DNA from 4 places in the Bacillus sp. LH1 genome. Region 1 is predicted to be linked to each of the others. Evidence: riboswitches for the same ligand, from Rfam matches in the RefSeq annotation. Region 1 holds a riboswitch; each other region holds the start of a gene.
The links. Region 1 has a riboswitch for S-adenosylmethionine ahead of ACX9TM_RS01155 (peptide ABC transporter substrate-binding protein). Riboswitches for the same ligand answer to the same signal wherever they lie in the genome.

Region 2: it holds a riboswitch for S-adenosylmethionine, as region 1 does, so the genes downstream of both, mtnK (S-methyl-5-thioribose kinase) here and ACX9TM_RS01155 (peptide ABC transporter substrate-binding protein) in region 1, are expected to answer to the same signal.
Region 3: it holds a riboswitch for S-adenosylmethionine, as region 1 does, so the genes downstream of both, ACX9TM_RS04020 (sugar ABC transporter substrate-binding protein) here and ACX9TM_RS01155 (peptide ABC transporter substrate-binding protein) in region 1, are expected to answer to the same signal.
Region 4: it holds a riboswitch for S-adenosylmethionine, as region 1 does, so the genes downstream of both, ACX9TM_RS27285 (bifunctional O-acetylhomoserine aminocarboxypropyltransferase/cysteine synthase) here and ACX9TM_RS01155 (peptide ABC transporter substrate-binding protein) in region 1, are expected to answer to the same signal.

The regions. Positions count from the first base shown of each region.
Region 1 is NZ_CM175007.1:200,542-209,240, reverse strand. Features, by position in the region: gene pnuC (nicotinamide riboside transporter PnuC) at 1-479, opposite strand, end outside; gene proC (pyrroline-5-carboxylate reductase) at 666-1,469, shown strand; gene ACX9TM_RS01160 (aldo/keto reductase) at 1,471-2,304, shown strand; SAM riboswitch class I at 2,457-2,561, shown strand; gene ACX9TM_RS01155 (peptide ABC transporter substrate-binding protein) at 2,694-4,334, shown strand; gene ACX9TM_RS01150 (peptide ABC transporter substrate-binding protein) at 4,740-6,380, shown strand; gene ACX9TM_RS01145 (hypothetical protein) at 6,425-6,703, opposite strand; gene ACX9TM_RS01140 (hypothetical protein) at 6,700-6,891, opposite strand; gene ACX9TM_RS01135 (helix-turn-helix transcriptional regulator) at 6,909-7,808, opposite strand; gene ACX9TM_RS01130 (YusW family protein) at 7,982-8,449, shown strand; gene ACX9TM_RS01125 (peptide ABC transporter substrate-binding protein) at 8,466-8,699, opposite strand, start outside.
Region 2 is NZ_CM175007.1:3,942,738-3,949,854, reverse strand. Features, by position in the region: gene ACX9TM_RS20305 (pyridoxal phosphate-dependent aminotransferase) at 1-1,118, opposite strand, end outside; gene ACX9TM_RS20300 (carbon-nitrogen family hydrolase) at 1,133-1,996, shown strand; SAM riboswitch class I at 2,068-2,209, shown strand; gene mtnK (S-methyl-5-thioribose kinase) at 2,300-3,481, shown strand; gene mtnA (S-methyl-5-thioribose-1-phosphate isomerase) at 3,478-4,539, shown strand; gene ACX9TM_RS20285 (YvrJ family protein) at 4,607-4,768, shown strand; gene ACX9TM_RS20280 (3-hydroxybutyrate dehydrogenase) at 4,798-5,574, opposite strand; gene ACX9TM_RS20275 (PadR family transcriptional regulator) at 5,771-6,103, shown strand; gene ACX9TM_RS20270 (DUF1129 domain-containing protein) at 6,103-6,867, shown strand; gene ACX9TM_RS20265 (DUF1129 domain-containing protein) at 6,884-7,117, shown strand, end outside.
Region 3 is NZ_CM175007.1:777,301-785,999, reverse strand. Features, by position in the region: gene scrB (beta-fructofuranosidase) at 1-87, shown strand, start outside; gene ACX9TM_RS04045 (carbohydrate kinase family protein) at 84-1,025, shown strand; gene ACX9TM_RS04040 (hypothetical protein) at 1,039-1,290, opposite strand; gene ACX9TM_RS04035 (L,D-transpeptidase) at 1,394-2,155, opposite strand; gene ACX9TM_RS04030 (SDR family oxidoreductase) at 2,222-3,088, opposite strand; gene ACX9TM_RS04025 (NCS2 family permease) at 3,291-4,592, shown strand; SAM riboswitch class I at 4,681-4,786, shown strand; gene ACX9TM_RS04020 (sugar ABC transporter substrate-binding protein) at 4,875-5,987, shown strand; gene ACX9TM_RS04015 (sugar ABC transporter ATP-binding protein) at 5,984-7,471, shown strand; gene ACX9TM_RS04010 (ABC transporter permease) at 7,455-8,450, shown strand; gene ACX9TM_RS04005 (hypothetical protein) at 8,476-8,699, opposite strand, start outside.
Region 4 is NZ_CM175007.1:5,274,592-5,283,290, forward strand. Features, by position in the region: gene ACX9TM_RS27260 (SGNH/GDSL hydrolase family protein) at 1-549, opposite strand, end outside; gene ACX9TM_RS27265 (LacI family DNA-binding transcriptional regulator) at 560-1,537, opposite strand; gene ACX9TM_RS27270 (YczE/YyaS/YitT family protein) at 1,635-2,261, shown strand; gene ACX9TM_RS27275 (homoserine dehydrogenase) at 2,292-3,587, opposite strand; gene metA (homoserine O-acetyltransferase MetA) at 3,729-4,634, opposite strand; gene ACX9TM_RS27285 (bifunctional O-acetylhomoserine aminocarboxypropyltransferase/cysteine synthase) at 4,618-5,916, opposite strand; SAM riboswitch class I at 6,009-6,113, opposite strand; gene ACX9TM_RS27290 (chloride channel protein) at 6,435-7,664, shown strand; gene ACX9TM_RS27295 (YjjG family noncanonical pyrimidine nucleotidase) at 7,710-8,405, opposite strand; gene ACX9TM_RS27300 (transcriptional regulator YeiL) at 8,513-8,699, shown strand, end outside.

The DNA of each region.
Region 1 (8,699 bases):
TCTAATATTTTTCGACTTAACATAAATTGAGCCACTAGTCCCAATACGGCATTTAAAGCGTCTAAATATGGACTTGTTGACTCTAAATAACGGACTTGATAATAACCCCAACCAATCCAAGCAACTAAAATAAAACTTATATAAAAAGTCCACCCTTTCAAATCTAAACGAACTGTTGCTTTTACCTCGCCCTCCCCACTTCGTGCAATCCAATAATACCAACCATATACATTAAATATAAATTGAAAAGCGGCTAATACTGCCATTGCATATAAACCTTGTGTAATAAAAATGTATAGAAATACCGCAACAGTAATCATGCCAAATAAAAAGTTGGATACTTTTTCTCTCGCTAATAACCAAACATTAATGATTCCCATAATTGATGCGAAAATTTCAATATAACTCGATTGAATATACAATCCAACTAATACACAAATAATACTAGAAACAAGTAAAAAAAGTGGACTTCTAACCATATTTATCTCTCCCCAGATGTGTAATAAATTCCCTATCACCAGTATAAGGAATAGCTCTTTCCTTTACCATGAATTTCCGCCTTCTCATTATCCATTCCATCTACGGTAAGTCTTTTCTTTTTACAAAATTCTCTTAAAGATGATATCGTTTTTATAACATATCTCTACTAGAAAGGAATAAAGGATATGCTAACTAAACATCGAATTTTATTTATTGGTGCCGGTCGTATGGCAGAAGCTATATTTTCCGGATTACTTAAAACAAGCAAAGAGTACATCGAAGAAATTATCGTCTCTAACCGAAGCAACATAGAAAAGCTAAAACAGTTACAACATCAATATAATGTGTCTACTACAACAGATTGGAAACAGCATGTTACATCTGTTGATACGGTTGTTTTAGCAATGCCACCTTCGGCTCATGAAGAGTTATTAGCTGAGCTATCTCCGTTAATATCAAATCAACTAGTCGTAACAGTAGCAGCTGGCATTGGACCATCTTATTTAGAAGCTAGACTCCCAAAAGGCACGCCTGTTGCTTGGATTATGCCTAATACAGCTGCTGAAATTGGAAAGTCTATCTCCTTATATACAATGGGACAATCAGTAAACGAGATACATCAAGAAACCCTGCAACTACTTTTAAAAGGTATTGGTACTTCGCAACTTTGTACTGAGGAAGAAGTTCATCAGCTTACTGCAGTTACTGGAAGTGCACCAGCCTTCCTTTATTACTTTGCTGAAAGCTTAATTGAAGCAACAAAAAGTTATGGAGTTGATGAAGAAACCGCAAAACATCTTGTCATTCAAATGATTTCTGGCTCTGCTTCTATGCTTGAACAAACGCAAAATCCAGCTAACCTTCGCGAACAAGTAACAACGCCAGGTGGTTCCACAGCTGAAGGTCTCAAAATTTTATACGAATATAATTTTTCAGAGGCAATTCAAAAAGCAGTAGAAGCAACAAACAAAAAAGCTAGGGGGAAATAATATGATTTTAACAAGTTTAAAAGACTATACAACATTACATAACGGTGTAAAAATGCCTTGGTTTGGTTTAGGTGTTTTTAAAGTAGAAGATGGTTCAGAAGTAATTGATTCTGTAAAAGCAGCAATTAAAAATGGCTACCGCAGCATCGATACTGCAGCAATCTATCAAAATGAAGAAGGCGTTGGGCAAGCGATTCGTGAATCCGGTGTTTCACGTGAAGAATTATTTATTACCTCAAAAGTATGGAATAGCGATCAAGGATATGAAACAACGCTTCAAGCATTTGAAACTACATTAGAGAAATTAGGTCTAGAATATTTAGATTTATATTTAGTACATTGGCCTGTAAAAGGGAAATATACTGAATCATGGAAAGCATTAGAAACACTTTATAAAGATGGCCGTGTTCGCGCTATCGGTGTGAGTAATTTCCACATTCACCACTTACAAGACGTATTTGAAATTGCTGAAATTAAGCCAATGGTCAACCAAGTGGAATACCACCCACGTTTAGCACAAGAAGAGTTACATGCATTCTGTAAAGAACATAATATCCAGCTTGAAGCTTGGTCACCATTAATGCAAGGACAACTACTAGATAATCCAACGTTACAAGAAATTGCGACAAAATATAATAAATCAACTGCGCAAATTATTTTACGTTGGGATTTACAAAACGAAGTTGTAACAATTCCCAAATCAATTAAAGAACATCGCATTATTGAAAATGCAAACATCTTCGACTTTGAATTAAGTGCTGATGATATGAAAGCAATTCAAGCTTTAAATGAAGATCGTCGCGTTGGTCCAGATCCAGATAACTTTAACTTCTAGTAGAAAAACCACTGCCATATGCAGTGGTTTTTCTATTTAATAAAACTGAAAATTTAAACTATATTTCATTTAGTTGACACTTCATTATTCAAGGTGTAAGATTTTGAATTATCAAAGAAACACAAAAATTAATAAAATTTATTCGTTTACTCATTGTATCAAGAGAGGTGGAGGGACTGGCCCTTTGAAACCTCGGCAACAGGTTCATTTTGAATACTGTGCCACTTCCTGCAAGCTTTATGCTTGAAAGATAGAATGAGGGACTTCGTTTATATACGGGTGCATAACTTGTACGTAAAAATCCCTCTTTCTCAATATGAAAAGAGGGATTTTTTATTTTTCATTTCCCTCATCATCATCCAAACTTAATTATTTAGGAGGAAAATCAAATGAAAAAGAAGTTTGTACCCGGTATTGCATCAGTTGTAGGAGTAAGTATTTTATTAACTGGTTGCGGTAGTTATAAAAACGAAGCAAGCGGAGCAAATGCAAAAGACGAGGCACCTAGTAAACAGGTTTTAAACTTATCTTCACCTACTGAAATACGAACAATGGATACGGCTCGTGCTACAGATACTGATTCTGGTCAAGTAATGAGAAACGTATTTGAAGGTTTGTATAATCTTGGTGAAGGTAACAAACCTGTTCCTGGTGTTGCAAAATCTCATGAAGTAAGTGGCGATAAAACGAAATACACATTCCATTTGCGAGATTCAAAATGGTCAAACGGCACTCCTGTTACAGCTAAAGATTTTGTGTTCGCTTGGCAACGTGCCGTAGATCCAGCAACAGCCTCTGAATATGCATTTTTATTCTTTGATATTAAAAACGCAACAAAAATTAACAACAAAGAACTTCCAGCCGACCAACTTGGTGTAAAAGCAGTTGATGACCATACGTTTGAGGTAGAATTAGAGCGTCCTGTTCCTTATTTTATTAGCTTAACAGCGTTCCCAACATTTCTACCAATTAATGAGGAATTCTTTAAAGTACAAGGTGATAAGTACGCTTTAGAAGATAATACAATCTTGTACAATGGAGCTTTTACACTAAGCGATTGGAAGCACGAACAAAGCTTTAAATTTAAGAAGAACCCTACCTATTGGGATAAAGATACTGTCAAACTAGAAGAAATCAATTTTAATGTCGTAAAAGAAAAATCAACAGAAGTAAATTTATTCGAGTCAAAACAATTAGATCGTATAAAACTAACATCTGACTTCGTCGATAAATATAAAAAGGATGCTAACTTTAAAGAACGTCCAAACGTAGGCGTACAATTTTTACGTATGAATCAACAAAACAAAGTACTTCAAAACGTTTCTGCACGCCAAGCAATTGATCAAACAATTGATAGAAAATCCTTTGTAAATACGTTATTAAATGATGGCTCTACACCAACATTTGGTCTCGTTCCAAAAAACTTTGCAAAAGGACCTGAAGGAAAAGACTTCCGTACTGCAAACGGCGATTTAACAAAAGTTGATACAAAATCTGCACAAGAGTTATGGAAAAAAGCTAAACAAGAGCTTGGTTCTGAAAAGATAACATTAGAATTATTAACGAGTGATGCTGACCTTGATAAGAAAACTGGTGAATTCTTAAAAGGACAACTAGAAAAGAATCTAGATGGATTAACAGTAAATATAAAACCTCAGCCGCGTAAGCAACAAGTTTCGCTTTTATTAAAAGGTGACTACGAAATCGGAATTGATGGCTGGAGCCCTGACTTTGCGGATCCAATTACATTCCTTGAGCTATTTACAACGAATAACCCTTATAACTTAGATCATTACTCTAATAAGGAATTCGATGAAACAATAGCAAAAGTGAAAACAACTTTAGCTGGTGATGAAAAAGCTCGCTGGGAAGCATTACTAGCATCCGAGAAAATATTATTTAAAGACTCTGTTATCGCTCCTCTTTACCAAAAAGGCGAATCTTATTTAGAACGTTCTTATGTGAAAGGAATTGTGCAAGTAGACTTTGCAGGTCAATTAAACTTCAAGTGGGCAAAAATTGAAAAATAAAGTGAAACTTTAATAAGTGGGGGTTTCTTCATCCCCACTTATTATTAGCCCACACCAATTGTTTTTTTAGCAAAATATATTAAAAATAGGTTCTCTCACACATGAGAATCTGCTTTTTTAATATATTATTCTGAGAAATTAACAATCTATTTTTATTATTGACATATAGTTCTTTTCAGCGTTAATATTCTAAATAATCAAAGAAACAAAATATTTCACCATCAAAATATAATGTCTACTACGTTGAAACATATAACGATAGATTATAGTTCGACATGTATATACATATAGAACACCTGATTACCTATAAACAAATATTTATAATAGGTTTTATCTCCTTCTATAGCTACTTCAAGACACGGACATTATGACGTTACGAACAACACATTTAGGGAGGAACGAACAATGAAGAAAAAAGTTGTACCTGTTGTTGCATCTGTTTTAGGGGCAAGTCTATTACTAACTGCTTGCGGGGGAAATAAAGATAATGCAAGCGGAGCGAAAGCAAACGATAAAGCACCTGATAAACAGGCAATTAACTTATCATTCGCTTCAGAAATTCCAACAATGGATGTTGCAAAAGCAACGGATGGGGAATCCATGAACGTAATGCGTAATGTTTTTGAAGGGCTATATGCAATGGGAGAAGATAATAAACCGGTTCCTGGTGTCGCTGAGTCGGTTGACATTAGTCCCGATAAAACAAAATATACATTCCATCTCCGTGATTCAAAATGGTCAAACGGTACTCCTGTTACAGCAAAGGACTTTGCCTTCGCTTGGCAACGTGCCGTAAATCCTGATACAGCAGCTGAATACGCATTCTTATTCTTCGATATAAAGAATGCGAAACAAATAAACCAAAAACAATTGCCAATTGATCAACTAGGGGTCAAAGCTGTTGATGATAAAACGTTAGAAGTACAACTAGACCGTCCTGTTCCCTACTTCTTAAGCTTAACTACATTCTCAACATTCTTACCAATTAATGAAGAGTACTTAAAGTCTCAAGGCGATAAATATGGTTTAGAAACAAATCATTTAATTTATAACGGTGCTTTCACATTAGATAACTGGAAACATGAACAAAGCTTCCAATTGAAGAAAAATCCTAACTATTGGGATGCTAAAACTGTAAAATTAGAAGAAATCAACTTCAATGTCGTTAAAGATAAGTCTACAGAAGTGAACTTATATGATTCAGGACAAATTGATCGTGTTGCTTTAACTGCAGAGTTTGTTGATAAATATAAGAGCGATCCAAACTTCAAAGAACGCGCTGAAGTCGGTATTCAATTCTTACGATTAAATCAGAAAAATGAAACATTAAAAAATCAACATGCACGCCTTGCTATTAACGGCGCAATGAATAAAAAAGCTTACGTAGAAACAATCTTAAATAACGGCGCTGTTCCAGCTGAAGGAATGGTTCCTGCGAAATTTGCAAAGAGCCCAGAAGGCAATGACTTCCGTAAAGAAAATGGAAATCTAGTCAAGGATGATGTGAAAACAGCGAAAGAAAACTGGAAAAAAGCAAAACAAGAACTTGGTACTGACAAAGTAACAATCGAACTATTAACAAGTGACAACGCTTTAGCTAAAAAGACTGGTGAATATTTAAAAGGTGAATTAGAAAAGAACCTAGATGGATTAAAAGTGAATTTAAAACCACAACCACGTAAACAACAGCTAAAACTACTATTAAGTGGTGACTATGAAATTGGTATTGACGGCTGGGGCCCTGACTTCGCTGATCCAATTACATTCTTAGATTTATTTACAACAGATAGTGCTTATAACTTCGATAAATACTCTAACAAAGAGTACGATGAGCTAATTCATAAAGTGAAAACAGATTTAGCTGGCGATGAAAAAGCACGCTTTGAAGCAATGAAGCAAGCTGAAAAAATTCTATTACAAGACGGCGCTGTCGCTCCTTTATACCAACAAGGCCGTTCTTACTTACAACGCTCTTTCATTAAAGGACTTGTAACAACTGACTTCGGTGGTGAGTTTAACTACAAGTGGACAGAAGTTACAAAATAATAAGTGCTAATAAAAAGGTATCCCACCGAGGATACCTTTTTATTTTATACTTCTTTAACTACAGAGCTTCTTCTTCCCTTTACCATTCCTTTTATAGCTAAAGTCATCACTGCTACTGATTGTGTAACCAATACAATAACTAATAATGAAATAATATTTCTCTCTAAACTAACTCCTCCAAATATTATTGTATAATAGCCATTCGCTGCATATGTTGCAGGAAATAATTCACTAATTGTTTGATATGTTTTAGAAAGCATTTCATGTGGCACAGTTACAACCATTTGTGTTAATGAAAGAAAGGCGAAAAAGACTATTGTCAATAATCCTCTTTTCCTTCTTTTTGCATTGAACCAAAACTCATCATAAATATAAACACAAACATCAAATATGTTCTCCACGTCAAAGAAGGTATATGCCCTGACCAAAGATAGCTAACTAAATAATTAATTCCCATAATACAAGACGATATTACTAAACTAATACTTATTAGTTTTACATATTTGAGCATATCTTTTCTCCTTGTTTTTATTTTTCTACTTCTTCAAACTGTAGATTCACCGGATCTTCTAAAAGTGTTTCATAAAAGTTCTCTGCCAAATCTGTTGAAGGGATTTTTTCATCTACTTCATCAAATCGAATACTATCTAGCCACACACAACCTTCTCCTGATAATAAAACACCAAATGCAATACCAAGTGCTTCTTCTTTTATATCTAATACAACCGAGTACGATTGCCAGTTATTCGTATTTTTAATGGGGCGATTTTGCATATTATCCATAGCGAGCGGTTCTGTATCTTTTCCATCTACTCGCATCCACAATCCTGCCCAATCTCTTACATTTTCACTCTTAATAAATGCTGTAAAACGTAATCTCTTCCCTACATATTTATCCGCTCGGAACATTTGCATTAATGTTGAAAATCCTCCATGCGTAACATTCTCTTTTGCTTTTATGTATGCAGATACTTTTCCTTGATGGACAACTTCATAATCTAAACCCATCTCATATTCAGCAGGATGACTTCCACTTAAGATCCATCCTTTCGGTATACCTTTTTGCATTGAAACACCCTCTCTTTCTATATAAAATGACTGAAAGTACTTTCGATATTTCTTTGGTGGTAATTGAAACATTCTTTTAAAAGCTCTCGTAAATGCCTCTTGTGAGGAAAAACCGTATTGCACTGCAATATCAATAACAGCTCTCTCCGTTGACACTAAAACTTGCGCAGCATGAGTTAACCTTCTCTTTCGAATATAATCTGTTACACTCATCCCAACATATCTTTGAAAGATGCGATGAAAATGGTACATCGATACTGCACTGTGGGATGCCACTCTTTCTGTTGTAAGCTCCTCATGTAAGTGATTCTCTATATATTCAATTGATTTTTTTATTATCTCTTTATATTCTTCATGCATTTTAGCCCCTCCCTCACAACTTCAATTTACCATATACATACAAATCGTTTTTGATTTAAATTGCGGATTAGTCCTTGTGACTGCAGGATAATAATTTATTTTCAACACATACATAATTACATGTTTTTGGGAAAAACTTGTATAGAACGAATTTACATAAGGAGGAATTTATAATGAGAATTCTACTATCAGTTTTATTAGCTCTTATGCTAGTACCTGCATTAACAGGATGTAAAGCTCCTGCCAAAGAAGACACAACTTCTAATAAAAAGACGACTGAAGAAGCAAAAAATGAGGCTCCTGCAGATTTAAAACTAAACTTCAATGAATTCGATTTAAAGGCAGACTACCAAGATACAAAGAAAGACTACGAAGCAGACTATAAAAATGTAGCAGCTGACAAGAAAATGGAAGCAAAAATTGAAGATCATAAAGCAGATGTAAAATTAACAGGAGACGAGGCTATCACAAAATTAAGCCCACTTCTACAAGAATTAAAATTTGATAAAGATACTCCTGACCAAGAAGTAATCGATCAAGTAGTGAACGTGTTCAAACTTGATAAAGACTATCAAAAATTCGATTTAGAAGTTGTCTTCTCTGATGGAACGAAAAAAGAATATAAAAGAGAAATAAAATAAAGAAGTAGGCGGTTGCCTACTTCTTTATTTTTGCATATCTTAAATCTGGTTTAGATCCAACATAATATTGAAGTCCAGATACCGTTTGTTTTTGTAAATAGGAATCCGACGGGAATATAATTGGAATTAATGGTGAATCTGTAAACATAATATCTTCCGCTTTATGCAATAAATCAAAACGCTTATCTTCATTTTGTTCTACTTCTGCTTCCTTCACTAAAGCATCAAATTCTTTATTATGCCATTTTGC
Region 2 (7,117 bases), 1.6 Mb from region 1:
GTATGCAAGAGACCAACACGGACATACCCTTCGCCATGCTCACCAAATCCGACACCAGGAGCAACTGCGACATGTGCTTTTTCTAGTAAAATATCAGAAAATTGCTCAGAGGTGTATCCTTTTGGAACGGGAAGCCATGCAAAGAACGATCCTGTTGGAATGTCTACATTCCAACCAATTGAGTGACAGGCTGAAATAAGAGCGTTTCTTCGAGATTCGTAACTATTTACAAGGTCTATTACACAAGACTGTGAACTTAATAGCGCTTCTCGAGCGGCATCTTGAACTGCACCGAATATACTAACATACATATGATCTTGTAATAGGTTAATTGTTTCAATCACACTTTCATTCCCTACAGCAAAAGCGATGCGCCAGCCAGCCATATTGAAAGTTTTTGATAATGTGTAAATTTCAATTCCTATATCTTTCGCACCATCTGCTTGCAAGAAACTAACAGGTTTTTGACCATCAAATCCGATAGCGCCATAAGCAAAATCGTGAACAACTAATATATTATGTTTATTAGCAAAGTGAATGGTTTCATCAAAAAAATCTTTTGATGCAGTAGCACCGGTAGGATTATTTGGATAGTTTAAAAACATTAATTTTGCACGCTCTGCAATAGAGGCATCAATGTTCGTATAATCTGGTAAAAAGTTATTTTCTGCAATAAGTGGCATTCTTTCAAAGTGTGCTTTTGCTAAAGCAACCCCTGATAAATAATCTGGATAACCTGGATCCGGAACGAGAATCGTATCACCAGGATTTGTAAAACAAATCGGTAATTCTACTAGTCCAGCCTTCCCACCAAACAAAATAGCAACTTCAGTTTTTGGGTTTAATTCGACGCCATATTCACGTTTATAGAATGTAGCCACGGCTTCCTTTAAGCTTTCATGTCCGCGAAATGGCGGATATTTATGATGAATGGTCTTTTCGGCAGCATCTTGTAAAGCTTTTACGATATGCTGCGGTGTTGGTTGATCTGGATTACCTTGACCTAGATTAATAACATCGTGACCAGCTGCAACGACTTTGTTAACTTTTGCAACAAGTGAAGCGAAAAATTGTGTTGGCAATGATGTTACTATCTCAGAAGGTTGAAATAATTTCATACTTTCCACCTCTTTTGAAAGTTGTTACAATTCTAGTGACAAATGATATAATCTTTCCAGTATTTTGTAAAGAGAAAAATAAGAATGGGGCTGAAAAAATGAAAGTCGCATGTATTCAAATGGATATTGTTTTTGGAGATGTAGAAAAAAATATTGAGAATGCTAAAAATAAAATAAGTGAAGCTATGAAGGAAAGGCCAGATGTTATCGTCTTACCAGAACTATGGACAACAGGATATGATTTAACGAGACTTTCTGAAATTGCAGATAGGGATGGAGTGGAAACGAAAGAAAAGTTAATAGAATGGGCGAAGCGATATGATGTACATATTGTTGGTGGGTCCATAGCAAAGCAAACAGAGCAAGGCGTTACAAATACGATGTATGTTGTAAATAATGAAGGACAGTTAGTCAACGAATATAGTAAAGTACATTTATTTCAGCTTATGGATGAACATAAATATTTAATAGCTGGTAATGGTACGGGCGAATTTAAGCTAGATGATGTTGAATGCGCTGGAACAATTTGTTATGATATTCGTTTTCCAGAGTGGATGCGTGTTCATACTGCTAAAGGGGCAAAAGTATTATTTGTTGTAGCTGAATGGCCATTAGTTCGTTTAGCACATTGGCGTTTGCTATTGCAAGCAAGAGCAGTTGAAAATCAGTGTTATGTTGTTGCGTGTAATAGAGCAGGGAAGGATCCGAATAATGTGTTTGCAGGTCATTCTTTAATTGTGGATCCTTGGGGTGAAGTTGTAGTAGAGGCGAATGAAGAGGAATCAATTTTATTTGGAGAGCTTGAATTCGAGAAAATTAAAGAAGTACGTAAAGGAATTCCAGTTTTTGCGGATCGCCGTCCAGAATTATACAAATAAAATGTTGACAAGTGATTTTTATTCTTGGTATAGTCTTCAACATAAAGTTAAAAATTCAAAAAATTATACAACTCTTATCAAGAGCAGGTGGAGGGATTTGGCCCGATGAAGCCCAGCAACCGACCGTAATACCATTGTGAAATGGGGCGTTTATTACGCCAAAAGGCACGGTGCTAATTCCAGCAGAAAGTAAAACTTTCTGGCAGATAAGAGGGGAGAAGATAAACTTCAAACCTCTTTCTTAGTGGAAAGAGGTTTTTCTATGTTAGAAAAACCTCTGAATTTAAAAAGGGGGAGAAGAAGATGGGATATTATTCATTAACAGAAATAACAGCTGTACAATATGCGAAAGATTATGGCTATTTTGAAGAGAAGGCAAATGTCATTTGTCATGAAATTGGAGATGGAAACTTAAATTACGTGTTCAAATTAGATGATGGAGAGAAATCCATTATAATAAAACAAGCACTGCCTTATGCGAAAGTAGTTGGTGAAAGCTGGCCATTGTCTATAAAAAGAGCAACGATTGAAAGCAAGGCATTACAAATTTTTGCGCAGTATGTACCGGATTATGTTCCAGTAGTGTACAGTCATGACGAAGAGTTAGCGATAACGGTAATAGAAGACTTATCAAGACTAACAATTACAAGAAAAGGATTAATAGACGGAGAAGAATATCCGCTTTTATCCCAGCATATTGGTCGTTTTCTAGCACATGTTTTATTTTACACTTCAGATTTTGGTTTACAGTCAGAAGAGAAGAGGATACTAGAAGGTACCTTTGTAAATCCGGACCTATGTAAAATTACAGAGGATTTAGTGTTTACAGATCCGTTTGGGCATTATGATACAAATGATTATGAGCCAGATTTACAGCTCGTGGTTGATGAACTTTGGAGTGATAAAACTTTAAAACTAAAAGTAGCACAATATAAATATAAGTTCTTAACAAGAAAAGAAACTCTTATTCATGGTGATTTACATACTGGTAGTATTTTTTCGTCACCTTCTGAAACGAAAGTGATTGATCCAGAATTTGCGACATATGGCCCATTTGGGTTTGACATAGGTCAATTTATTGCAAATCTATTATTAAATGCGTTATCTAGAGAAGAAGAAAAGAGAAGTGTACTATTTTTCCATATAGAAAAGACGTGGAGTTATTTTGTAGAGACTTTTACAAAGTTATGGATTGGAGAAGGTGTAGAAGCATATACGAAAGAAAAACAATGGTTACCAATTATTTTGCAAAATATCTTTACTGATGCTGTTGGATTTGCCGGATGTGAACTAATTCGTAGAACAATTGGTTTAGCTCATGTAGCAGATTTAGATGAAATAGAAAATAAAGAAACAAGAATTCAAGCTAAGAAACAAGCGCTATCCTTAGGAAAAGAACTAATAAAATATGAATCTAAAAGTGCTGATATTCAACTGTTTCGAACATTATTTCAACAGACAGTTTCAAGGGGTGTAAAAGCATGAGTACAATCGTTACGGTTCCGAGATCTGTAAGTTGGAAAGGGGATGCAATTGCGGTATTAAATCAAACGAAATTGCCACATAGCACAGAATACAAAACATTAACGACTATTGAAGAGGTTTGGAAAAGTATCATAATGTTAGAAGTACGCGGAGCGCCTGCAATTGGAATTGTAGCTGCATTTGGCTTGGCGCTTGCAGTGAAAAAATATAATACTTTACATATCGAAGAATTTCAAAAGAAGTTTAATAGAGACTGTAACTATTTAGGGACATCACGCCCAACGGCAGTAAATTTATTTTGGGCAATTGATCGTATGAGAGAATCTATTCGAGAGATTACTACAATAAAAGAAGCGCAAAAAATATTAGAAGAAGAAGCGCTTCGCATTCAACAGGAAGATGAGGAGGTGTGTCGAAATATTGGGGAATATGCGTTAACATGTTTTAAAGATGGCGATAATATTTTAACAATCTGTAACGCTGGAAGTATCGCAACTGCCAGATATGGAACTGCATTAGCTCCCTTTTATATTGGAAAAGAGAAAGGTGTGCGTTTACATGCATATGCGTGTGAAACGAGACCAGTTTTACAAGGTGGTCGCTTAACGACGTGGGAATTGAAGCAAGCAAATATTGATGTGACCCTTATAACAGATAATACTGCAGCTCATGCTATTCAAACGAAAGAAATAAACGCAATTATTGTGGGGGCGGATCGAATTGTCGCAAATGGAGATACAGCCAATAAAATAGGGACAATGAATTTAGCTATTTTAGCAAAGTACTTTAATATCCCATTTTACGTTGCTGCGCCACTGTCAACATTTGATGTTACGAAAGAAACTGGAGCCGAAATTATTATTGAAGAAAGAGATGAAACAGAAGTTACGAAAATCTTTGGAAAACAAGTAGCACCAATTGGAACGGATGTTTATAATCCAGCATTTGACATAACACCGAATGAATTAATTACAGGAATTATTACTGAGAAAGGTATTATACGCGGGGACTATAAACGAGAAATTGCATCATTATTTGAAAAACAAGCTAATACATAATAGCTTGTTTTTTTATGCCTAAATGCAGTGTTTTCTCTTACTTATATAATGAAAGGAGGGGAAGAGGGTGGAAGAGTGGATCAAGATGATAGGTAATGTAGGGTTTCCGATTGTTGTAACATTATATTTACTCCACCGTATTGAAAGTAAATTAGAGGGGGTAATTGTTGCAATTGAGAAGCTCCCGCGGCAATTAATAAAGTACGAAGATCCTCGGGATAAAAAATAAAGTTTGCTCTTCTTGAGCAAACTTTATTTTTATTGAGCGGTATAACCACCATCGATAACGACAGCTTGACCAGTTATACCTTTAGCTTTTTCACTCGCTAAAAACATCGCATAATCTGCAATTTCTTGTACTTGTAATAAGCGCTTTTGTGGAACGAGTGGATAAATAACATCTTCTAAAACATTTTCAAGTGGTACATTTCGTGTAGTAGCTAAGTCTTGTAGTTGATTACGTACAAGGGGGGTATCAACATAACCAGGGCAAAGGGCATTAACAGTAATACCATGCGTAGCACCTTCTAAAGCGGCAACTTTTGTTAATCCAATTACGCCATGTTTTGCACTATTGTAGGCAGCTTTTCCAGCAAACCCGACAAGGCCGTTAATAGAAGCGACATTAATAATACGACCATATTTTTGTTGTTTCATAATCGGAAAGGCATGCTTAATTGCAATAAACGGAGCAATTTGCATAATTTGAATTAGTAGCTCGAACTTTTCAGTTGGAAAGTCTTCAATGGGTGAAACGTGTTGCATTCCTGCGTTGTTAATTAATATATGTAATGAACCGAAATGATCAACTGTTTGAGAAATTGCTGCTGTAATTTCCTCTTCAGATGTAACGTCACATTTTAAACCGATAGCTTGAAAACCTTCATTTTGTAATTGTTCAGCAGCTTCTTTTGCACGTTCTTCAAGCCGATCGGTAATCACAACTTTTGCACCTTCTTTTGCAAAAGCCTTTCCCATTTCATAACCAATGCCACTTGCAGCACCTGTTAAAAAGACAACTCGATTTGTAACCATGATGAAAAACATCCCTTCATAATAAAGTTTTCATAGTGCTCTATTTAGAGAAGCTATAATGAAATTCCTGCAAACATTTGGAAAAAATATCGTTAGCTATCTTGTTTTGCAAAATAGTCTTTGCTATACTATTTTGTAAAGCAAGATACTTACGCTTATCTATCTTGTAAAGCAAGATAGTAGGAGGATTTGAATTATGTCGACAAGTCAAATGCTGAAAGGGATTTTAGAAGGATGCTTACTTGCTATTATTTCTGAAGGCGAAATATACGGTTATGAAATGAGTGAAAAGCTAGCGAAGTATGGTTTTACAATGGCGAGTGAGGGAAGTATTTATCCGTTATTAATACGAATGCAAAAAGAAGGACTAATAACAAGCGTAATGAAGGAATCTCCATCTGGTCCAAAGAGAAAATATTATACATTAACAGAAAAAGGCGAGGAAGCACTTGATGAATTTATGGATCGCTGGGAAACGATGCAAAGTAGTGTAGAACGTCTACTTGAAGGGAAGGGAAGGAGAAAATAATGCTATCAAGTGAAGCGCGAAAGTTTTTGTTAGATATGAGATTATTTTTGACGGCAAAGAGTGTGAAAGAAAGCGATATTGAAAATTTTATAGAAGATGCGGAACTCCATTTAATTGAGGGTGAGAGTGATGGGAAAAGTGTAGAAGATATTTTCGGAAGCTCACCGAAAGAATATGCAAATGAACTTGTCAAAGTAATGGAAAGAGATAGACAGGAAACGTGGAAGCAAATTGGTTTTACAGTAATGAATATCGTATCGTTTTGGATTATTGCTTCTATCTTAATAGTGAATCATGGAATGTTACAGATTTCACTTATTCAGTGTATCGGTTATAGTTTTTCATTGATTTTAGTTGTTATAGGTCCTAATTTTCTACTTCGCAAAATGGCCTTCGTAACAAGTTTTACAAAAACATGGTTTTCTATGTGGTCTTTAGTTATGATCGCTCCAATGTTTTTATTAGGAGCTGTTACGATATTAGACGTGATATATCCGACAAAAATGCTCACATTCACCGAAGTGCAAAGTTATATAGTGGCTGGTGGGATTTTTATCATCACAGTAGCTATAAATATATATTTTGAAGGATGGTTTAAAAACTTATATTTAATCATTCCACTTTCAATTATGTTAGTGTTTAAAACATTTACAACGGAAGACCTTGTTCCAATGTTATTTCAAATTATATGTTTATACGGAAGTTTGTTTATTTTAATTTTCCTTGAAATTATGATGAAGACGAATAGAAGAGAGACGGTTTAATAAGGGAGGGATTATCATGATGATTTCTAAAGAAGGAGAAAAGTTTTTAATTGATACGAAAGTGTATTTAATAACGAAAGGAATTAAAGAAGAAGATGTTGACGCTTTTTTAGAAGATGCAGAACCTCATTTAATTGAAGGTGAGAAAGAAGGAAAAACGGTAAGTAATATATTTGGTGATTCGCCAAAAGAGTATGCGGAAGAATTAGCGAAAGAGATGGAGAAGGATAAAGGCGGAAGTATAAAGAGT
Region 3 (8,699 bases), 580 kb from region 1:
GACATGAAACATCATATCGCAATCTTTTCAGATGCAAAACTAAACTTTACCATCACACAATATAAGCTGAAAAGAGGGATTGTATGAGAAATGTCTTTTGTATAGGTGAACTATTAATTGATTTTGTGTGCCGAAATACTAATGTTTCTTTAGTAAACGGTTCAGATTTCGAAAAAAAAGCTGGTGGAGCACCCGCTAACGTTGCTGCTGCGATTACAAAATTAGGTGGACACGCTACATTTATGGGGCAAGTAGGAAACGACCCATTTGGTGAGTTTCTTGAACAAACTTTACAGCGTGCGCAAGTCGATACATCCATGCTCATAAAAGATAAACAAACAACACTTGCATTCGTATCCATCGATCAAGATGGCGAACGTGATTTTACTTTTATGCGTGGTGCAGATGGTGAATATCAATTCAATAGCATTGATTTATCAAAAATACAAACGAATGATTTAATACATTTCGGTTCAGCGACAGCTTTACTATCAAGCCCATTAAAAGAAACGTATTTTCAGTTGTTACAATATGCGAAAGATAAAGGCCATTTCATTTCTTTTGATCCAAATTATCGAAGTGCACTCATTACAAATACAGAACAATTCTCTCAAGATTGTCTAACCTTTATAAAACATGCACACTTCGTAAAAGTAAGTCAAGAGGAAGCTACTATGCTCTCTAAAGAGAGTGATTTACAACAAGCTGCACTCAAATTATTAAATTATGGCGCAAAAGTAGTAGCTATTACACTTGGAAAAGACGGTACCCTTCTTGCGACAAATGAAGGTCAAACTATTGTCTCTTCTATTTCCATTCAACAAGTCGATACAACTGGTGCTGGTGACGCTTTCGTTGGAGCAATGTTATATCAGATTGCCCAAAGTGAACATACACTTTCGTATCATTTCAAAGACTTAACAGCATTTATCTCCTTTGCAAATAAAGTAGGCGCTATCACATGTACAAATTACGGTGCAATTGCCTCTCTTCCATCATTAACAGATATAAAAGCATACGATTAATCGTATGCTTTTTTTACATTCCTCTCCAAAAATCATGCATAATAAAAAAGTACAAAATAACGAGAACGGCCGTCCCGCATAGGGTAATGCGCCGATATATACTCTTCTCTCCTTCCCTCGCTTTCACAAACGCCCAAATAAATCCGAAGAATAATATTAAATCAACATATGGAACATAAAAAGAAAAGACGAGAAACGCATATAAATACACGATAAATAAACAGGTCGTTACTAAGAAAACTTTAAACGCAAATTCACTTTTCATAATATAACCGCCCCCTATCTGTACTGTATTATATTCAGCAAAATACAATAGTTGCAGTTAAACTCCAAGTATAAATAAGCTACCGTCTATAATACGGTAGCCATTACGGAACATTGTATTTCCGTTTATATATATTACTTAAAATCGAAGAAGGAATTTGCTCGTAACGAACTTTCTCTCCTGTTTCATCTATAATATACGAATTGTTTCCTATATAATATATTCCATCTTTTCGTTTTGAGTACACTGGATATCTTTCATTTGGCAATACCGTTTTCACTTTCGTTAACTGTCCATTTGGTTCTTGCCAATATATATCCGCACGGTCTACTAGCGTAAGTACTCCAATTTGTTCTTCTTCTATTTTTCGACCATTCCAGCTCACAACGCGATAACCAAGCTTATTCGCTTCATATTCGGGGCTCGTATGAAAACGAGAAATGATTACTTTTGTTTGTAATTGTACTCGGTCATATAACCATTGTATATCCCTGTCATGCATACGAATACAGCCATTTGATTCCCTACTTCCAATCGTCCATTCCCGGTTCGTCCCGTGAATTGCATATTCATTCTTATCTAGTCCAAGCCACCTCGTACCAAGAGGGTTATTCGGTGCACCCCCAGGTATTTTTTTTCGATGGTATTCTTTATTTTTAAATTTAGTTATAATACAAAAATTACCTTCAGGCGTAGGTGTACGATCTCTTCCAGTCGTTACTGGAAATGTTTTTGTGTAATTTCCATTTTCAAAAAAAGACAACTGGTTCGTCGTAAGATTTACTAATATTAAATGATCTGTATTAGCAAAAGCACTAACCGGTAGGATGAAAAATAATAGTATGATGAAACATAACTTTTTCAGCTATATCCCCCCTAGCGCTCCCTATAATAAGTGGAATTAACATTACTTTGCTCTTATAAATGAAAACTATCCATTTACAATAACGCCCCCATTTACATGTATCATTTGCCCAGTAACATAGGATGAATCACCAGATGCTAAATATACGTATGCCGGCGCTAACTCATATGGTTGACCAGGCCGTTGCATCGGAACATTGCTCCCAAACTGAGAGACTTTCTTCTCATCAAAGCTCGATGGAATAAGCGGTGTCCAAATCGGGCCTGGTGCAACACCATTTACCCGAATCCCTTTTTGCACTAACGATTGAGAAAGTGATCTTGTAAAAGCTACGATTGCTCCTTTCGTTGCGGAATAATCAATTAACGTTTCATTTCCTTCATATGCAACGATAGATGCCGTATTTATAATGACATCCCCTTTCTTCAAATGAGAAAGGGCTGCTTTCGTAACGTGAAAATAAGAAAAAATATTAATACGAAATGTTTTTTCTAGCTGTTCTGCTGTAATATACTCTAGCCCTTGCTGCGGATATTGCTGTGCAACGTTATTCACTAAAATATTTAAACTACCTAACTGCCGGGCGGTTTCTTCCACAATATCTTTACAATGCTGTTCATTACTCAAATCCCCCGGCAACAATACACACTTTACACCTTCTTTTTCAACACGTTGTTTCGTCTCATTTGCATCTTCTTCCTCATCTAAATAAGCAATCGCAACATTTGCTCCCTCTTTTGCAAAAGCGATGGAAACTGCTCGTCCAATTCCGCTATCTCCTCCCGTAATTAACACATTCTTCCCTTTTAACTTTTCACTTCCTTTATAGTTTGCATCTTCAAACTGCGGAAGGGGGCTCATTAATGATTCAATACCTGGCTGCTTATTTTGATGTTGCGCAGGCATTGTTATAAAGTTTTTTTGCTGTGGCATAGCTGCTTTCAACTCCTTTTCCTTAGCATGTGCACAATAAAAAGCTGAAATTCACACATCGTTTTACGATTAATATTCGAATTTAAGACACAAAATATGAATTGTTATAAACTTTTTATGCAAAACTATTGCAAAATAGATAAAAAACGAATATTATATATAACTGTTGTGAAAATTATTCGTAAACAGAAAGGATGTTTATATGTTTAACCTTTCAAAACATAAAACTTCTATTAAAACTGAAATTATGGCAGGTATTATTACCTTCTTAACAATGGCATATATCATTGTCGTAAACCCTGTTATCCTTGGAGATGCAGGTGTTCCATTTGAACAAGCATTTACAGCAACAATTATCGCTGCTGTTGTCGGAACATTATTTATGGCAATCTTTACAAACTTACCAATCGCAATCGCGCCAGGTATGGGATTAAATGCTTACTTCTCTTACTCTGTTGTAAAAGCGCATGAAGGCATGACTTTCGCAATTGCATTCTCTGCTGTATTCGTAGCAGGTATGATTTTAATTTTGCTATCATTTACATCTTTCCGTACAAAATTAATGGAAGCAATTCCTGAAAACTTAAAACATGCAATTACTGCTGGTATCGGGCTATTTATCGCCTTTATCGGTTTACGTTTAACAGGTATCGTTACAAAAAATGATGCAAACTTAGTTGGACTTGGTGATCTTCACTCTGCTCCAGTACTACTAGCATTAGCTGGACTTGGAATTACAATTGTCCTTATGTCTTTAAATGTAAATGGCGCACTATTTATCGGGATGCTATTAACTGGTATTATCGCTTTCTTCACGGGACAATTATCATTCTCAAACGGTGTTACATCAATGCCTGGTTTACCAGAAGGAATTATCGTTTCAAATCCAATTACTGCTGTATCTGACGTAATTAACTACGGATTATACGGCGTTGTATTCTCATTCTTCCTTGTTACACTATTCGATACAACAGGTACATTACTTGGCGTTGCACAACAAGGTGGATTTATGAAAGACGGAAAGCTTCCAAAAGCAGGACGAGCTCTTCTATCTGACTCATTCTCAGCAACTATTGGTTCTATGTTCGGAACGACACCATCAACAGCTTACATTGAATCATCTGCTGGTGTTGCAGCTGGTGGTCGTACTGGTTTAACAACTGTTACAGTAGCGGTTCTATTCGCACTAGCAGCATTCTTCGGCCCATTAGTAAGTGCTGTTTCTGGTGTATCAGCTATTACTGCACCCTCATTAATTATCGTTGGTAGTCTTATGATGGGTTCAGTTCGCCACATCGATTGGGACGCATTTGATGAAGCATTCCCAGCATTCTTAGTAATCTTAAGCATGCCACTTACATCAAGTATCGCAACAGGTATCGCACTTGGATTTATTTCATACCCACTTATGAAAGTGGCAAAAGGTAAATTCCGTGCTGTTCACCCACTTGTATATGTATTTGGAATTTTGTTTGCTTATCAATTGATATTCTTACCACATTAAAATCCCTCTTCCTGAGGGATTTTTTTATAAATACTGTTTGACAATACCATTCGTTTGTGGAATAATTCAAAATAGTTAAATATCGGATGTCTTATCAAGAGCAGGTGGAGGGATGAGCCCTACGAAGCCCGGCAACCGACCCATTTATGGGCACGGTGCTAATTCTTACAACACATTGTGTTGAAAGATAAGAGTAATATGATAAGGCGTCTTTTCTATATGAAAAGGCGTTTTTTATTTTCACTCCCTCCTCTCTCTTTTTAGTTTAGGAGGGATTTTTTTATGAAAAAATTATGTTCCATCGTACTTATTTTTCTCTTATTTACATTAGCAGCTTGTACAAATGAACAAGATACTATCTCTTCACAAAAGCAACAAACTGTGAGAAAGGCGACTACAACGGTAGAAAATCAATTACAAACAGAAATTCCAAGCCAAATGAAGAAGCCATTAAAAATCGCATTAATTATGCAAATGTCCATCGGAACTTTTTCCTCTCAATATATTGAGGGTGTCAAAAAACAAGTTGAGCTATTTGGCGGCAGTGTACAAGTCTACAATTCTGATAACGATTTAGCAAAAATGGCTGCAAATTTAGATACTGCTATTAACTCAAAAGTGGATGGTATTTTAATTGATCATGGCCGTTCTGAAGCACTAAAACCTGGAGTAGAAAAAGCGTTACAAGCGAACATTCCCGTAGTTGCGTTCGATAACGATCTACGCTTGCCAGGTGTGACAATTATTGATCAAGATGACTATAGTCTTGCATGGAAATCATTAAAAACGTTAGCGGAAGATTTGAATGGACAAGGAAATATCGCAGTTGTATGGGTCGGCGGATTTGCTCCAATGGAACGTCGCAATGTTATCATTGATGCTTTTTATAAACGGTATCCAAATATAAAAGAAGTCGCAAGATTCGGTACTGCTAGTAATAACACGCCACTCGATACACAAACACAAGTAGAAGCTTTACTAAAGAAATATCCGAAAAAAGGCGATTTACAAGCTATTTTCGCTTCGTGGGATGAGTTTGCTAAAGGGACTGTTAAAGCACTTGAACAAGCTGGTCGTACAGATATAAAAGTATATGGCATTGACTTAAGTAATGAGGATTTACAACTCATGCAAAAAGAAAACTCACCTTGGACTGCTACAGCTGCAACTGATCCAGCTGAAGTAGGTAAGGTTCAAGTACGATTTTTATACAAAAAAATTGCTGGTGAACAAACGCCAGATATTTATTCACTAGAACCTTATTTAGTAAAGAAAAGTAGTTTACCAAAAGAAAATATAACAATGGATCAGTTATCAAAATATATAAACGGTTGGGGAGACTCAAAAGATGCATATTCCCCTTGGATGAAAAAATTAGAGAAGGAGAAAAAATGATGACGTTCTCTCTTCAAAACATTACACATTCTTATCATGTCGCTACACCTGTTCTAGAAGATGTTTCTATTCATATTCAAAAAGGAAAAGTACACGCTTTACTAGGCATGAACGGTGCAGGAAAAAGTACTTTACTAAAAATAGCAACTGGTGAAATTCAACCAGTTGTTGGCGATATAAAAATTGATACTCAGTCTGTTTCCTTTACTTCACCGCGCGATGCAAAAAAACATGGCATTTCTTTCGTAACACAAGAAGTAGATCACGGACTTATTCCCGGATTATCTGTATTAGAAAATGTACTAATCGATCATTTAGCAATGCAAAATAAAGTACTATTTTCAAAGTCCAAATTAGTCGCACTTGCTAAACAACATTTGCAAACTGTACAGGTAAATTTAAATGTTTCGGAAGATGTTTCAAACTGTTCATTACATGAAAAACAATTACTTCTTATCGCAAGAGCTTTATCTAACAATACAAATTACCTTTTATTAGATGAACCTACTTCTTCTCTTGGACCAAAAGAAGTTGAAACCTTTGGGAAACTATTAAAAGATTTAACATCAAAAGGAATTGGCATCCTTTTAGTTTCTCATCGTTTATCAGAGATTCGAAATTTCGCGGATGATGTAACTGTATTACATAACGGTCAAGTTGCCCTTTCTGAAACCATTACAACGATTACAGATCAACAAATTGTGGAAGCGATGACTGGAAAACAACTTACACTTCCTATTAATACCGCACCAAAAACCGGGAGCGAGGAACTATTTAAAGTACAAGAGCTTCTATTACACGAAGGTCATTCTCCCCTTTCTCTTACAATACGAAAAGGAGAAACTGTTGTGATATACGGATTAATTGGAAGTGGAAAAACAACACTTGCTGAAACGTTATTTGGTGCTCTTCATACTTATCACGCAGAAATAGACGGTCAAAAACTAACGATTAAAACACCACGAGATGCGATTAAAGCGAAAATCGCACTTGTACCAGAAGAAAGAAGAAAACAAGGCGTATTTCTTTCGGAAGATATTATAAGTCACACAAATTTACATCAATCAGGTTGGAAACGAAAACAAACCGAATTAAATGATGCTACTACAGCAATTTCTTCTTTCGGTATTTCACCAAATGACCCAAAGGCACTTATTCATTCACTTAGCGGTGGAAACCAACAAAAAGTCTCAATTGCAAAGTGGAGTGGATTCAAACCTAATCTATTTCTTTTAGACGAGCCAACTAAAGGTGTAGACATCGCTGCGAAACAAGACATTTTTCAATTCATTCGCAACATTACAGAAAACGGAAGTTCCGTAATTTATTTCACAGGAGAACAAGATGAAGCGTTGCATATCGCTGATCGCATTCTTATACTGGCAAACGGAGAATTTGTAGGTGAATACTTACCAAACGAACTATCTCCTGAACAGCTTTTACATTTATCTGAAGGGAGCTATTCCATTGAATCTCGTTCATAAAACGAAAACTAAGAAACTATATTTACCTACTCATCTTTTTTATCAATTTAGTACAATTGCTATTATTATAGGTGTTACAATTTTTTTCTCTATCGTCAATGATTCTTTTTTAACATATAACAATATTAGTGATATTTTACGTTCTATTTCCATCGTAACGTTACTTGCAATCGGCGTTACCTTTACATTGATTGTAGATGGGTTTGATTTATCAGTCGGCTCCACCGCTAGTTTAGCAACAATTGCAGCTGCTTCTTGTCTCGTTTTATATCGACAAGAACTATTAGTCACACTCCTTGTTCCTATTCTTTGCGGGTTATTAGTTGGATTATTAAATGCACTACTCGTTATCCGAATTAAACTACCCGATTTACTAGCTACATTAAGTATCATGTATATCGTCAATGGACTACACTTAACATTTTCAAAAGGATCTTCAATTTATGAAGGAATGTCCGGTGCAACAGGACATTTTATTCCATCTTTTTTATTTATCGGTCAAGGTTCCGTCTTAGGAATTCCAGTCCCTGTCATTATCATGCTTACTGTCGTTTTAATTGCACATCTATTTTTAGAAAAAACAACGTACGGTCGTTTCTTTTATATGACTGGTGGGAATCGAGAAGCTGCTAGATTAGCCGGTATTCCTACTGATCGTTACCGTGTATATGCTTATATGATTAGTGGTTTACTAGCTTCTATTGGCGGCATTATTCTATGCAGCCGCGTTGGAACAGGACAAGTTTCAGCTGGTGCTCCATTATTAATGGATGCAGTCGCAGCTGCCTATATCGGTTACGCAATGTTCGGTGCCAAAAAACCAAATATAGTCGGAACATTCCTCGGCTCGGTATTAATTGGAATTATATTAAATGGACTCACAATGATGAACGTCCCTTATTATGCACAAGATATCATTAAAGGCAGCATTTTAATTACAGCTTTAGCCTTTTCATTTATTAAAAAGAAGCGTAAATAAAAAGTAGAGCATCGAATTCGATGCTCTACTTTCCCTTTGCAACAATCACACGAACTACTTTCAAAACAAGAAGTAAAAGACCGTTCACTATCGCTGCAACCCCTAAAGAGACCGATATCATCAGCTCTCCCATTCCATTATTCAATACAAACATAGCAGAAGAAATGAAAGCCAAAATAAACAATACTAACGTTGGTATATATTTAATAACAGGCTTCTTATATGACTTTTGTGAAAGAAGAAACGTAA
Region 4 (8,699 bases), 300 kb from region 1:
TTGAAACGTCTCTGTGTCAGGACGATACGTCTCTAAATCTATTTTCCCAAGTGATTCCCAGCCTGGGAACAAATCATTTCCACCAATCGTTAACACAATTACATCTGCTTGCTTAATTGAATATTGAGCGCCATTACTTTCAATTTGTTTTAATAAATCGGGCATTTTTGCACCACTAACTGCTAAATTTGTTAATGCAATTTTTTGCTTATAATCTTTTTGTAAATCCTCTTTCATTCGCCCAACATAGCCAATTCCTTCTTTATCACCAACGCCACGCGTTAATGAATCACCTAAACTAACGATTTGTAACGTTCCCATTTTCTTTTTCTCTTTTGCCACTACATCGGTCTTTTTAATTAAATTTGAAGCTTTCGGATTTAATACATCATTTACACCTGAAACAAAGCCATATGCAAATAAACAGAAAGATACAATTGTAATGAGTAGAATTACTTTTACTACTTTTGATCTCATATCAAAACCCCTTTTAGCCCTCATAGATTGTCCATAATTATACCAAACGAAATTTTGAAAAGCGATTTTCACACCTTCTCAATTATGTCGTTTCTCTATCTACTAACTCTGGTAATAACTCTATATGCTTCACATCTAATTTCTCTTCATTAATCTTTTCATATAATAATTCAAACGCTTTCACTCCAACGTTTTTACTAGAATGCGAAATCGTCGTTATACCCAATATATCTGCCACCTCTTGATCATCACACCCGATAATCGTAATATCCTCTGGAATACGAACTCCTTGTTTTTTTGCTTCTGTAACCATCCCCGCTGCAATATGGTTACAAGATACAAGGAACGCCGTCGGTTTTACTGACATATGAGCCCATTCTCTAATTACATTGCGTCCATCTTCCACTGTAAAACATCCCTCAAATTTCCAGGTCTCTAACGATGTTACGATACTCTGTTGAAGCGAATCTTCGTACGCCTTCTTTCGTCTTTGGCTATTAACGCTATTACTTCTTCCAATACAATATCCAATACGTGTATGACCGGCATCTATTAAGCTTTTCATCCCACGTGAAAATACTTTGTAGTAATCGATATGGACACTTGAAATATACTTCGAATCTATTTCTTCACACATAACAATCGGGCCGAATTTCGTATATTCTTCAAGCTTCTCCTTACTATTTGTCCGAGAACAAATAATAACCCCATCAAGCTTTTTCATTTTTAACATATTCAAAATTTCTAGTTCTCTTTCTTCACTATAATTCGTCTGGCAAAGCATCATATTATAATTATTCTTTGCTGTCTCTTTTGATATCCCCTCGATAATAGCGCTATAATATTGATCATTTACGTGTGGCAATAAAACGCCAATTACATTCGTTTTTCCTTTCACTAAATGAATTGCATTCACGTTTTGCGTGTAATTTAATTCTTCTATAATCGCTAAAATTTCTTTTCGTTTCTGTTCATTTACGTACGGATGATTATTTAGTACACGTGAAACAGTTGAAACAGATACTCCAGCAAGTTCAGCAATCTTTCTTATATTTGTCATCTCATTTTCCCCTTCTCACAAAAATTCTTCCTTGACCTGGTAAGCTTTCCACAATATATCCTTTCCTAGCAAATACATTTAGAAAGGATATACAACTATGCTTCGATTCAAATTAGAATATATATTTTTCATTGGCGGTTTACTCATTCTTGCCATCGGTATTAATATGATGACGACAATTACTTCCTTTGGACTTAGCCCTTATGATTCCTTCTTTATTGCACTATATCAAAATTTTGGGATAAGTATTGGTTTTTGGATTTTCATGATTAACTTTGCCTTTACACTTATCGTACTCTTTTGGAATGGAAAACAAATTACAATCGGTACAATTGTAACGATGGTTCTTATTTCTCTTTTTGTTGATTGGATTGGTTCCATTACAACTATTATGGACGCTATCCGCTCTCTTCCAAAATATATAACACTTATTTGCGGAAATCTATTCGTTGGAGCTGGAATTGGTCTTTACGTCTCTACAAACCTTTGTGCAGCGCCTCAAGAAGCTTTCGTTTTAACGGTTGCCGAGAAGAAAAAATGGACGTTTAGAAGAACAGAGATTTCATTAGCCTTTTTATTTTTAACGTTAAGCTTTTTATTAGATGGACCTATCTATTTTGGAACAATCATCTTATCCTTTACAACAGGCTGGATTATCCAAGCATTTATTCAAGTTGGTACGCAGATTTTAAATAGAAAAGAGCCTATTAAGCAAGCTGCTTAATAGGCTCTTTCTGTTTTATGGTAAGAGATACTACTTAGCATCCCCTTCAATTCGATAGTTCGCTTTCAAACAATCTATTTCTTCATACCCTTGCAACGTATGTAGAATATAATCATAATCAGCAAGAGACGCACGATGCGTTACAATTACAATTTCAGCCTTTCCTTTCTCTTCAAGCGGCATTTGAATAATTTTCTCAAAGCTAACTCCGCGCTCAGAGAACAATGAAGTAATTTTTGCAAATACACCAATTTCGTCTTTTACATGCAGTCTTAAAAACTTTTTCACGACAATTTCGTCTGGCTCTTTTAATACTTTTTGATATTGTGGGACTACAGCACTATTTCCTGTTACCCCTAATCTAATATTTTGCATTACAGCAACTAAATCCGAAACAACAGCTGTCGCTGTCGGTAAACTTCCTGCGCCTGGTCCATAAAACATCGTTTCTCCAACTGCTTCACCGTACACATACACAGCGTTATATTCATTTTGTACTGCCGCAAGAGGATGTGTATTTGGAAGTAAAGTTGGTTCAACTGTAACCTCCAATTTTTCACCATCTCGTTTTGCAAGACCGATTAATTTAATTGTATAACCTAAGCTCTTACTGTATTCAATATCTTCCTCTGTAATAGAGGTAATCCCTTTTACTTTCACATCTCCAAGCTCTACATTTGTAGAGAAACCGAGGGTAGCTAAAATCGTCATTTTTCTTGCTGCATCTAAACCTTCTACATCTGATGTTGGATCTGCTTCTGCAAATCCAAGTTGTTGGGCTTCTTTTAACACGTCGTTATATGCTCTCCCTTCGTCTGACATTTTCGTCAAAATAAAATTTGTTGTTCCATTTACAATTCCCATTACTTTCGTAATAAGATCTGAAGAAAGTCCTTCTACGATACTGCGTAAAATTGGAATTCCCCCTGCCACACTCGCCTCATAGAATAAATCAGCCTTATTATCTTTTGCTGTCGCTAATAATTCAGCTCCATGTAATGCCATTAAGTCTTTATTTGCAGTTACAACATGCTTTCCGCTTTTTAAAGCTTGTAAAATATATGATTTTGCATCATCAATGCCACCCATCACTTCAATGACAACATCAATATTTGGATTATCTAAAATTTCATTTGCATCTTGTGTCAATAGAGTAGAAGGTACCTCTACCTCTCTCTCTTTCTCAATGTTTTGCACTAATACTTTCGTTACCTTCACTGGACAACCTACTTGGTGTATGAGTCGTTCTTGATGATCCGTAATAATACGAACCACACCACTGCCAACTGTCCCAAGACCTAATAACCCAACTTGAATTTCTTTCATAGTACTGTCCACCCCTCAAAAATTGTGTTTAGATGAAATTATATGAGTAAAAAATCTGAAAAACAATGTATTTTGAACATTCGGAAAAATAAAGGTTAATCTTTACAAGGAAAACGTTACCACGTGTTACACAATCTTTCTTTACAATATATAAGGGGTTTCTTGATACACGTAATAATTCAACCAATTAGAAAACAATAAATTACCATGACTCCTCCACCTAACAAGCGGCTTTTCATCTGGATTATTATGTTTAAAATAGTTTTTTGGCACATCAATATTTAATCCCTTGTCACGATCTCGTTCGTATTCTTGTTTTAACGTCTCACAACTATATTCGCTATGTCCAAGAGCAAACACTTGCCTTCCTTCTGGCCCAATAACAAGGTGAACACCTGCTTCTTCAGAGTTTGCTAACAATGTTAATTCTTTCACTCCTCTAATATCATTCTCTCGTACTTCTGTATGACGAGAATGCGGAGCAAAAAACAATTCATCAAATCCTTGTAATAATTTCACATGTTGCTCGCAAACTTCATGTTCAAATACACCAAACATTTTTTCCTTAAGGGGATACTTTGGAACACCATAATGATAGTACAAGCCAGCCTGTGCCCCCCAGCAAATATGGAGCGTAGATGTTACATTCGTTTTTGAATACTCCATAATATGTTTAAGCTCTTCCCAATAATCTACCTCTTCAAAAGCAAGGGTCTCCACTGGCGCTCCTGTAATAATGAGCCCATCAAACTTTTCATTTTCAATATCACGAAACGTTTTATAAAAGCTTGTTAAATGTTCTTGCGTTACATTACGCGATAGATGTGATTCCATATGAAGCAAATGAACATCTAATTGTAACGGTGTGTTTCCAATTAAGCGAAGTAATTGCGCCTCTGTGTCTTGCTTCGTTGGCATTAAATTTAATATAGCAATTTTTAAAGCACGTATATCTTGTGTTTCTGCCCGCTCCTTCGTCATTACAAAAATATTTTCTTTTTGCAACACTTTGCGAGCCGGTAAATCTTTATCAATTATGATCGGCATGTGTTTTGCCTCCAACTAGAGCTGCTTCCAAATCTGCAATAATATCAGAAACATCTTCTATACCAACCGATAAACGAATTAAATCAGATGTAACACCCGCTAAACGCTGATCTTCAGCATTTAATTGTCTATGCGTCGTACTAGCAGGATGTATAACGCAAGTTCGTGCATCAGCTACGTGCGTTACAAGAGTTGCTAGTTTTACATTTGCGATAAATTCTTTTGCTGCTTCTAATCCGCCTTTAATACCGAAAGTTAAAACACCACTAGCACCTTTTTTCAAGTACTGTTGTGCTAATGAGTAATTTTCATTACTATCTAAGCCTGGATAATTCACCCATTCAATACGTTCATGATTAGCAAGCCACTTAGCAACTGCCAGAGCATTTTCGCTATGACGCTCCATTCGTAAATGCAAAGTCTCTAAGCCAATATTGCTAATATATGCATTGAATGGGCTCATACAATTTCCATAATCTCTTAATAGTTGAACACGTGCTTTCACAATATATGCTGCTGCACCAAAGTTTTGAACGTAACTTACACCGTGATAACTTGGATCTGGTTCAACAAGCTCAGGATATTTTCCATTTGTCCAATCAAAGTTTCCACCGTCAATTACAATACCGCCTAAAGAGCTCGCATGCCCATCGATATACTTCGTCGTAGAATGAACAATAATATTTGCCCCATATTCAAACGCTTGGCATAAATAAGGAGTTGCTAATGTATTATCAACGATAAAAGGTACCTCTAATTCTTTAGCGGCAGCTGAAAATTCTTTGAAATTTAAAACATTCATCGCTGGATTTCCTAATGATTCTGCATAGATAAGTTTCGTCTTATCGTTAGCAAGTGCCGTAATTTCATCTGCCGTTAAATTTGGATTAAAGAACGTAACATCAATGCCAAGCTTACGTAAACTCACCCCAAATAAATTAAACGTTCCCCCGTAAACAGTTGAAGAGCAAAGTAAATGATCCCCACTACTACAAATATTTAAAACTGCGAGCATAATAGCTGCTTGCCCAGAAGCCGTTGCAACAGCTCCTACACCGCCTTCTAAATCTGATAACTTCTGCTCAAATGCTGCTAAAGTAGGGTTTCCAATACGTGTATAAATATATCCTTCTGCCTCTAAGTTAAATAGAGCTGCTAAATCATCCGAAGTATCGTATTTATACGTTGTGCTTTGATAAAGTGGTAAAACACGTGGTTCACCATTCTTTGGCGTATAGCCACCTTGCACACAAATTGTTCCTTTTCCCCATGATTCTCCCATCTCTCATTCTCCTTTCTTTTATACAAAATAAAAAACTGCCCCTTTCCTGAAAACAAGAAAGGAGCAGTTTGAAAACACGCTCTAAAGGCTCTTTCTTATCTCTCAGGATTACTACCTGCAGGATTTGGCACAATTCCGTTATACGGCTGTTGCCAAGGTTTCATCGGGCCTGTCCCTCCACCTTTTCTTGATAAGACTATACAATTACCGTTGATTTTATAGCAATAATTTCCTAATGTCAAACAGTTTTTCTGAATGTTCTAAAATAAATGTTAACAGTTTCATATAAAGCAACAAAAGAAATATATTCTAGTCTATTTCAAAAAAGACCTTTAAAAACCTCAAATCAGTCTATAAAATTAAATAAGTAATTTAACCTATAAATTCAAATTCCCCAAAAGTTAGCCTATATGTTGAATAGGCCATCTTCTCAAAAAGATACTATATATATTCAATCCATTTTTCACTAGTATATTTCACTTTTTTCCCTACTAAGATTTACATAACGGAGGTATAACATGACAAATAAAAAAGATATGCATTACATACTTGCTCTATATGGCATTCTTCTAGGATCTATAGTAGGAGCTACAGTCTGGTTATTTTTAGTCACAATAAATATTGGAATCCACTTTATTTGGGGATACTTGCCTGAAGTTCTCTCTTTTCCCTCTTATTACACCCTTTGCGTAACAATAATTGGCGGGGTCCTTGTTGGTCTATCACAAAAACATTTCGGTACATACCCACGCCTTATGCCTGAAGTAATGGCTGAATATAAAAAAACTGGTCGAATCGAATATCGCTTTGTCCATCGGGCTACTTTAACAGCGATTATTGTTTTAATTTTCGGTGCTAGTCTTGGTCCAGAAGCCGCACTAGTTGGAATTATAGGCGGACTGTGCACATGGGTAGGGGATCGCTTTAAATTTGCCTTAAAGGGTATGAATGAGCTAACCGAGATCGGAATTGGCGCTACTTTAAGTGTCATTTTTAACGCACCATTATTCGGTTATTTAGCACCAAATGAAAATGAGGGGGAAGAAATTGCTGCTTTTTCTAAAGGAAAAAAAGCGATTGTATACTTAGCTACTACTTTCGCAGGTTTTTCTGTTTATTTACTACTGAGTAAACTTGATAATCGTGGATCCTTTATTGTTGATTTCGGAGAAGGTACACTTTCTTTCAATGAATGGATTGCATTTCTTCCACTTGCTAGTATCGGTGCTATAGTTGGTTTCTTTTATTTCAAGTTAGAATTCACATTAGAAAAGTTAATTCACCCTTTTAGAGAATACAAGCTGACACTCGGAATTATCGGTGGTATTTTATTAGGAATTGCGGGAACCTTTCTTCCGTACACATTATTTTCAGGGGAACATCAATTAAAAGAATTAGTTGTTGAATGGAGCCATTTATCTTTTTGGATACTACTTCTTTCAGGGATTTTAAAGTTGTGCATTACTGCCGTTTGTTTGAACACAGGGTGGCGAGGTGGACATATCTTCCCAATTATATTTTCTGGGTCAAGTATCGGATACGCTGTAGCATCTATTCTTCCTATAGATCCAGTAGCATCTGTTGCCATCGTAACAACAGCAATTTCAAGCTATGCGTTACGAAAGCCAATAGCTATAACATTACTATTACTTATGTTTTTCCCGCTTAATTTACTATTGCCCATGCTTGGTGCAGCTGCTATCGGGAATGCCTTTCCACTCCCAAAACATAACGAAAATAAAAATTAATAAAAATAGGCAGTGGGGACGAAAGCTCCACTGTCTATTTTTTTATTACACATGCTGCTTCAATAACGCTTCTAACTCCTCAAAATTATGCACTTCATATGTCGGTATAATCCCACTATCATTTAATTTCCTTTCTGGATTAAACCAACAAGTATCAATTCCCGCTACATATCCACCTTTAATATCAGCGCTTAATGAATCTCCAATAATCAGCCCTTCTTCAGGTGCAAAGTTAGGAATCCGTTCAAAAACATAATCAAAATACTCTTTCATCGGTTTTTGAAAACCTGTATCTTCCGAAACAAAGACATCTTTAAATAATGAATGTAACCCTGCATTGCGCAAACGTTTATCTTGCGTCTTAGAAACACCATTTGTCACTATATACAATTCATACTCCCCTTGAATTTGATTTATAAATTCAAATGCACCTTGCATGAGTTGATTTCCTTCTTCTAAGTAGTTACGATAATTATTTTCGAATAATATTCCATTTACTTCTTCTCCATACTCTTTAAACAACAGAGAGAATCGTGTATTTACAACTTCATTGCGTGATAGTTCACCTTTTTCAAAAGCATCCCAAAGACCTTTATTTATTTTTTTATAACGAGCCTCTATCTCGTCTGTTAAAGGGATTCCCTTCTCTTCAAAAAGCACCCGTAAAGCCACTTTTTCAGCCTTTTGGAAATCTAATAATGTATCATCTACATCAAATAGCAATGTTTTATATTTTTTCATAAACTCATCACACTCTCTTTTCTACAAAAACAAATTTACATAAATCGTATCATTCCTTCTTGTAAAGATAATAGGAGATATCTCATACTATAAATAGAGGTGAAAATATGAAAATCAGCAAAAATGAGGAAGAAATTTATCAATACATGCAAATCCATCAATTCCATACCCTATTTTCATTTCATGTCTTGCCATATGTAGAGCTACATTCTTTTCAAACGAAAGAGATGATATGTAGCGAAGGAAATACTCTCCCTTATCTCTATTACTTAATTTCTGGGAAGGCAAAAATAT